DNA from 2 places in the Priestia sp. LL-8 genome. Region 1 is predicted to be linked to the other one. Evidence: predicted binding sites of a transcription regulator. Region 1 holds the regulator's gene; the other holds the start of a gene.
What was found. The regulator Rex, encoded in region 1, represses fermentation and respiration genes when NADH is low (regulators of the CRP and FNR family bind a similar motif). The targets are predictions, from matches to a motif close to TTGTGAAATATTTCACAA.
Positions count from the first base shown of each region.

Region 2: U9R83_RS25755 (AtpZ/AtpI family protein) is a predicted target of Rex. The motif match lies at 2,003-2,020, and genes of this name have one in related genera.

Region 1 covers NZ_JAZAQH010000001.1:219,100-222,526, reverse strand. Annotated here, with positions in the region: gene tatC (twin-arginine translocase subunit TatC) at 1-740, opposite strand, end outside; gene tatA (twin-arginine translocase TatA/TatE family subunit) at 756-941, opposite strand; gene U9R83_RS01295 (redox-sensing transcriptional repressor Rex) at 995-1,633, opposite strand; gene U9R83_RS01290 (ABC-F family ATP-binding cassette domain-containing protein) at 2,092-3,427, shown strand, end outside.
Region 2 covers NZ_JAZAQH010000001.1:4,920,899-4,924,325, forward strand. Annotated here, with positions in the region: gene U9R83_RS25735 (F0F1 ATP synthase subunit B) at 1-55, opposite strand, end outside; gene atpE (F0F1 ATP synthase subunit C) at 158-370, opposite strand; gene atpB (F0F1 ATP synthase subunit A) at 461-1,171, opposite strand; gene U9R83_RS25750 (ATP synthase subunit I) at 1,190-1,561, opposite strand; gene U9R83_RS25755 (AtpZ/AtpI family protein) at 1,568-1,789, opposite strand; gene U9R83_RS25760 (S8 family serine peptidase) at 2,087-3,427, opposite strand, start outside.

The DNA.
Region 1 (3,427 bases):
TCTCTTTCTTGCTCTGCCCTTGCCTTTAACACTTTGCGATACGAAATGCGGGAAATAATGATGCTGATTTCATACAGTATTAAGAGCGGCACTGTCACCATCATGTGCGAGAGCAATTCCGGTGGTGTAATAAGTGCGGCAATAACTAGCAGTACGAAATAGGCATACTTTCGAATTTGAGATAAAAACATAGGCGTTATAATTCCTAATCGCGTCAAAAACATGACGACGACAGGAAGCTGAAACAACAGGCCAAAAGGCAGTGTGAGCTGCATTAAAAAAGAAAAGTATTCATTAATGCCAATCACTTGGTTTACATTCAGCTCATCGGAAACGCGCGTCATAAAATCAACGACAAATGGAAACAACACAAAATAAGAAAAAGAGACACCGCCGATAAAGAGAAAAATGGAAACAGGAATATATCCAAGCGTTACCTTACGCTCTTTTTCATATAAACCAGGACTAATAAATGCCCAAAGTTGATACAGTGCAACAGGAGCTGCAAGTACACAGCCGATAATAACAGCAAACTGCATATAAATCTTAACTGGGTCTGTTAGCCTAAATGCATTCATCGTTAAATTTTTTGCCTCATCAGCATGCTGTAAATAGACAATAACCTTATCCGCTATAAAAAAGCCGGCAACTGTGGCAATGACAAAGAAAAATAAAACAATTAAAATGCGTTTTCGCAGCTCTCCTATATGATCATATATTGACATTTCTTGTTCGGTCATACTATGATCACCCTTTTACTCTTTGTCATCTACTTGACGCTGTTTATCTTTTTCACGATCATCTGATGCCCCGCTAGCGGCATGCTTAAACTCTCTAAGCGTTTGCCCGACTGATCTTCCTAGCTCCGGTAACCGTTTCGGTCCAAAAATAAGCAGTGCTACAATCGCAATAATAATCCAACTGCCTGCTCCAATCCCCATATTCCCACTCTCCTTATTAATTTAGACTTAAGGAAATCGTAACACAGTCCACCTTATTCAACAGGATAATTTTTCAAAAAATAGACAAGCGACTGTAACTCTACAGCAAGATCAATATGATGCAGTCGAATCTCATCGGGTACGTTTAAGCGTGCAGGAGTGAAGTTTAGAATCCCTTTAATTCCGCAATTCACTAAACGATCGGTAATTTGCTGAGCAACAGTGGCAGGAACGGTTAAAATCGCTACTGAGATGTCATCACTCATATAATCTTCCAATTGGTCAAGGTGATAAACCGGCACGTCGCCCACTTTTGTACCGACTTTATCTTCTATCACATCAAAAGCGCACTCAATTTTGGTGTTATTATTTTTAATAAAATTATAATTTAAAAAGGCCGTTCCTAGATTCCCTACGCCAATCAGTGCTACTTTCGTTACTTCATCTTGGTCTAACGTTTTACGGAAAAATGTAAGTAAATAATTCACATTGTAGCCGTATCCCTTTTTTCCTAATGCTCCAAAGTAAGAAAAGTCCCGACGAATAGTAGCAGAATCCACTTTCACTGCCTCGCTTAACTCCGCTGACGACACACGCTGTTTACCAGAAGCATGCAAGTTTTTCAAAAAACGATAATAAAGCGGCAATCGTTTAGCCGTTGCTTGTGGTATTTTTAATTGTTCAGTGTTCACGTTGTACCCCCTCAGTTCATGTATGTCATTACTAACATTTTCAAGTCATATTGCATTACCTTTCACAAAGCATCAACCGCTTTGAGGTAGCGCTTCCAATTCTCTCTCTTTTCTCTTGTTTTATATATACTCCGCTTCACACCCCGACGGCTTTTGTCTATCCAGCACTACTTAAAGTCGGTAGCTAGAACGAAGTAATTAGCCCTTCAAAGGATTCGTTTGTTAGTCATGACGGGTTTTCTACATCCATCATATATAAGTTCAGAGATGCACTTATCTCTTATTTTAACATAGTATCCTGTATAAAATGTGCAGGTAAAATCATTTTATTTCATGAATCAAAACATTCGCTTCATCATTTGTCCTTGTCCCTCTACAAATTACAAACGCTTGTAGGAAGAACTTGTAGTTGAAAATATGTTAAAATACACTATGGATATACTACTAGAGGTGAAAAAATGATTATTCTACAATTGAACGGTATTACAAAATACTATGGGGCAGAACCCATTTTATCGAATATAAAGTTAGAAGTACAATCAAAAGACCGCATTGCCCTAGTGGGACGAAACGGTGCTGGTAAATCAACTTTATTAAAAATTATTGCTGAGCAGCTTTCTTATGACAGCGGAGAGATTATCAAACCTAAAGGTGTTTCCATTGATTATATGGGACAAGATACAGTTCTTGAGTCAACACTCTCCATATGGGAAGAAATGATGACTGTCTTTGCTCCGTTAAAGAAGATGGAAAAAGAATTACGTACGCTTGAAACGAAGATGGGCGATCCAGATATTTTTAATGATTCAGTTCAATACGAAAAACTAACCAAAGAGTACGATCAGCTTCAAGTAACGTTCAAAGATTTAGGCGGCTATCAATATGAAGCGGATACACGATCTATTCTTCACGGTTTCCGTTTTTCAAACTTTGACTATAGCACCCCTATTTCCTCCTTGAGCGGTGGGCAAAAAACGCGCTTGGCTCTTGCAAAACTGCTTTTAACAAAGCCAGACTTGCTTATTCTCGATGAGCCTACCAACCACTTAGATATTGAAACTTTAGCATGGCTGGAACAGTTTCTGCAAGGGTATGAAGGAGCTATTTTAATTGTTTCACACGATCGTTACTTCCTTGATAAAGTCGTAAATCAAGTGTATGAAGTCACACAAAAAACAACGGTGAAGTACACGGGCAACTACTCTAAATACCTCGTACAAAAAGCCGAGCGCTATGAAAAAGAGTTGCGTCAGTACGAAAAGCAGCAAGATGAAGTCGCAAAACTGAATGATTTTATTCAGCGAAACATCGCCCGCGCATCGACTACAAAACGTGCGCAAAGCAGACGTAAACAGCTCGATCGAATGGAGTTAATAAACCGACCTAATGAAGGTGAAAAATCAGCTAGTTTTTCGTTTGAAATTGAGCGTCAAAGCGGAAATGAAGTCTTAAATCTCGAAAACGTGTCTATTGGATATGATGAAAACAAATATGTCGTGCAAGAGGCAAACCTTCGAATTAAAAAAGGTGAAAGCCTTGCGTTGGTTGGCCCTAATGGAGTTGGGAAATCAACTTTATTAAAAGGTATTGTGGATAAGCTAAGCTTCAAGACTGGAACCATTTCTTTTGGCTCAAACGTAATGGTTGGTTATTACGACCAAGAGCAAGCCAATTTAACGTCTAATAAAACCGTTTTAAATGAGCTTTGGGATGACTACCCATCCAAACCTGAAAAAGAAATTCGTACAGCGCTTGGAAATTTTCTCTTTTCAGGTGATGATGTACTGAAAATCG
Region 2 (3,427 bases), 4.7 Mb from region 1:
TATCTCCACCATTAATGCCTGCTGCTCCTAACACAAACATGTTCGACACGGCCATGTTCACTCCCTTCAGAGACTCCACATATATAATTTACTTATTAAAGACATAAAGTAATGGCGAAGGTTCTTTTGAATGATCTTCGCCACATGTAACACATTATTATTTACCTTGTACCATGAATGCAATAACTACGGCGATAATTGGAAGCGCCTCAACTAAGGCAACCCCAACGAACATCATTGAAGTTAATGTACCACGTGCTTCTGGTTGGCGAGCTGTGCCTTCAATCGTCTTAGAAACGATAAGACCGTTACCAATACCAGCACCTAGTGCCGCTAAACCAATCGCAATTGCAGATGCTATTAAACCCATTTTATAAAGTCCTCCCTTAATATATATGATTTTGTTTAACTAAGTTTTGTTTTGTCCAAATTGGGTATTACTTGAACAAAGCTTTATAAATTAATGGTCGCTACTCACTTTGTGAGATAAATAAACCATCGTTAACATTGTGAAAATGAAGGCCTGAATTGCGCCTACAAAAATACTGAATCCTTGCCATAAAAGCATTGGAATAGCAGCTCCAATTGTACCTAGGAAGCCTGTTGTTGCTAAACCAGCTAGCAAGCTTAACAAAATTTCCCCAGCATAAATATTACCGTAAAGACGAAGGCCAAGCGTTAACGTATTGGCAAACTCCTCGATAATCTTAAGCGGGAATAAAAATGCCATTGGCTTGAAGTAATCTTTCGTGTATGCAGAGAAACCTCGCATTTTAATACCATAATAATGTGATAGTACAACTACCATAACGGCTAACGTCAGCGTAATTGCTGGATCAGCGGTTGGCGATTTCCACCATAAGTTATGGTCAATCACGATGGCAAATGGAAGACCCAACATATTTGACACAAAAATGTACATAAGTAAAGTTACACCTAGCGTCAAAAAGCGGCCACCTGTTTTCCAATCCATATTGCTATTAACGAGTCCTTTAACAAAATCTAAGACCCATTCAATAAAGTTTTGTGCACCGCTTGGCTTCATAGCAAGAGTACGAGTACATAAAACTGCAATTAAGAATACAATAACAGAAGCTACGGTAACCATAAGCAAGTTACTTTGACTAAAAGTAAGGCCTAGAAACTCTATAGTTGGTGATTCATGACCCAACTGTGTTCACCTCTCTTTCTATCTTCTACGCATATTTTGAACAACTAAATCTATGATAATGACAACATAATACGTCATTAATCCCACAACTACACTAATAATATGAAAGGTTTTTGGATAAGAGATGGTAATCACAACTGCGAGAGCAGCTGTTGCAAATCTTACAACAGTACCAATTGAACGGGGCTTTTTCCCCTCATCCAACGCCTGTCCAAACTGCTCAAACTTTCTTACTAAGTTCCACAAATTATACAAACTCAGGGCGGTTCCTAAAATTAAACCTGCAAAAACAGCCTTATAACTTGTAAATCCCCAGCCGAGAACGTATAATGCTAACAAATACAATATGTATGAACGAAGTCTTGGAAAAACGTGCTGCAAATCCTGCATGAATTATTAATCTCCTGAAAAAAAATGGTGGACTGTCCGCAGCATCATAAAAACACCTGCTGCTAGCCCTGAAAGAAGGCCTAAAATCAAAAATAGTGGTTCGGTGTCAAGCCATTGATCAGCCCATCTTCCAGAGAATAAGCCAATTAAGACTGAACCTGCTAACTGTGATAGAATGATTGACACTAATGCCATCGCTTGCAAAGGATGACGGTTGCGATCTTTCATAAGCTCATACCCCTTTTGCAAAATTTTCTTTTTTCCGAATTCTCTATCGTTTTTATAGCTCAATATATGATAGAAAGGCAAAAAAAATTGCTAAAAAAGGTAAAAACAGCTAATAAAATACGCAGAAATATCAACGGTTTTCACAGGTTGAAAACCTTATCATTTATATTCCCTGTAAGCATACAATAGCGTATATTTAATGTCAATGTGTTTAAGCTAAAAACTTCACAATCTCTTCTTATTGTTCACATTTCTGCCACACATAAAACCTCTTCAAATGAAAACATTTAAAGAGGTTCATTCAATCGTTATTGTACTGTGTACAACCTGCTCTTGTCTATGCTTTTTCACAAATGCAAATATTTGGTACACCCCTGGTACAAGCGATTCATCAATCGTTATTTTTCGTTTTCTCATGCCTCTTTCTACATCAACGTCAACATCTAAATACGACACAAACTGTAAAGACTGCTTATCAAAAAGAGCAACGCCTAACTGATCTGCTCCTTCAGGCAAAAACAGTTCATAGCTATACGTATTTTTCTCTTTTTCCGCTGCTACTTGCAATCCCATGACACGAGGATAATCTGGAATGCTAACCATGTACATATAAGGAAGCGAAAATGTTTCACGTGAATCATTTATTTCCAAATATCCGTCATATATACCTTTATTTTTAAAACGGGGCTGCACCGATAAAGTGACAGCTATTTCTTTTGTCTGATGGGGCTGCACCGTGACGGGTAATGGAACATCCCAGTTCACTCCTTCATCCCTTTTTGGAACGTTTAAGCGATACGTTTTTGCTTTACCAGACTGGTTATCAATTTTAAATGATAAGACTTTCTTTGATGGGCGCGTAAAAATACCGAAAGATAAAGAAGATGGATAAAACAAAGAGTCTGCTGTGACAGCTTTTGCTATTTGAATTCTCCCGGCTCCTTGTTCATATACGCGATACGTTTGACCGTTTAGCTGCTCCATTACTTTACTTGTGTTCATCAATGAAGCTTTGACTTGTTCAGGAGACCAGTTCGGGTGAGCTTGTAAAATAAGGGCGCACGCTCCAGCTACATGGGGCGCAGCCATACTCGTGCCATGCATGCGTTCATATCCTCCAGGAACTGTACTATTAATGAAGTAACCAGGTGCGACAACGTCCGGCTTGATTCCCCAAGTAGTCGTTACAGGCCCTCTTGAACTGAAAGATGTGAGTAAGTCTTGCACCACTTGCTTGCCAGTGCGTAAGTATGGTTGTTGAGACTGAATGTGTTGGTTAATGGTATCACCGCTTTTTTTACTTACCCATATCACTGGAATATTTACTGAATCTTTTAGTTTACCGATTATGCTTTTTTCAGTCGGACTATATAAAATAACGGCTTTTGCTCCTGCCTGTTCAGCTTGTTTAATCTTTTTTTCAACCGCATTGCCTTCTGCTTTTAGCAAAATGACGTTGCCCAACGCATGCTTTTGCTCTTTGGAGTATTCTTCATTTATTACACGCAGCGTTTGATTAAACGTCCATGGACGAGACCCTTCTACTGGCGCCATCATAATTTTTTCTTTGTTAAATCCGATTGTTAGAAATTGAACTGTTGTCGGGGAAACAGAAGCGCCAACCGAAATAGCTTTTCC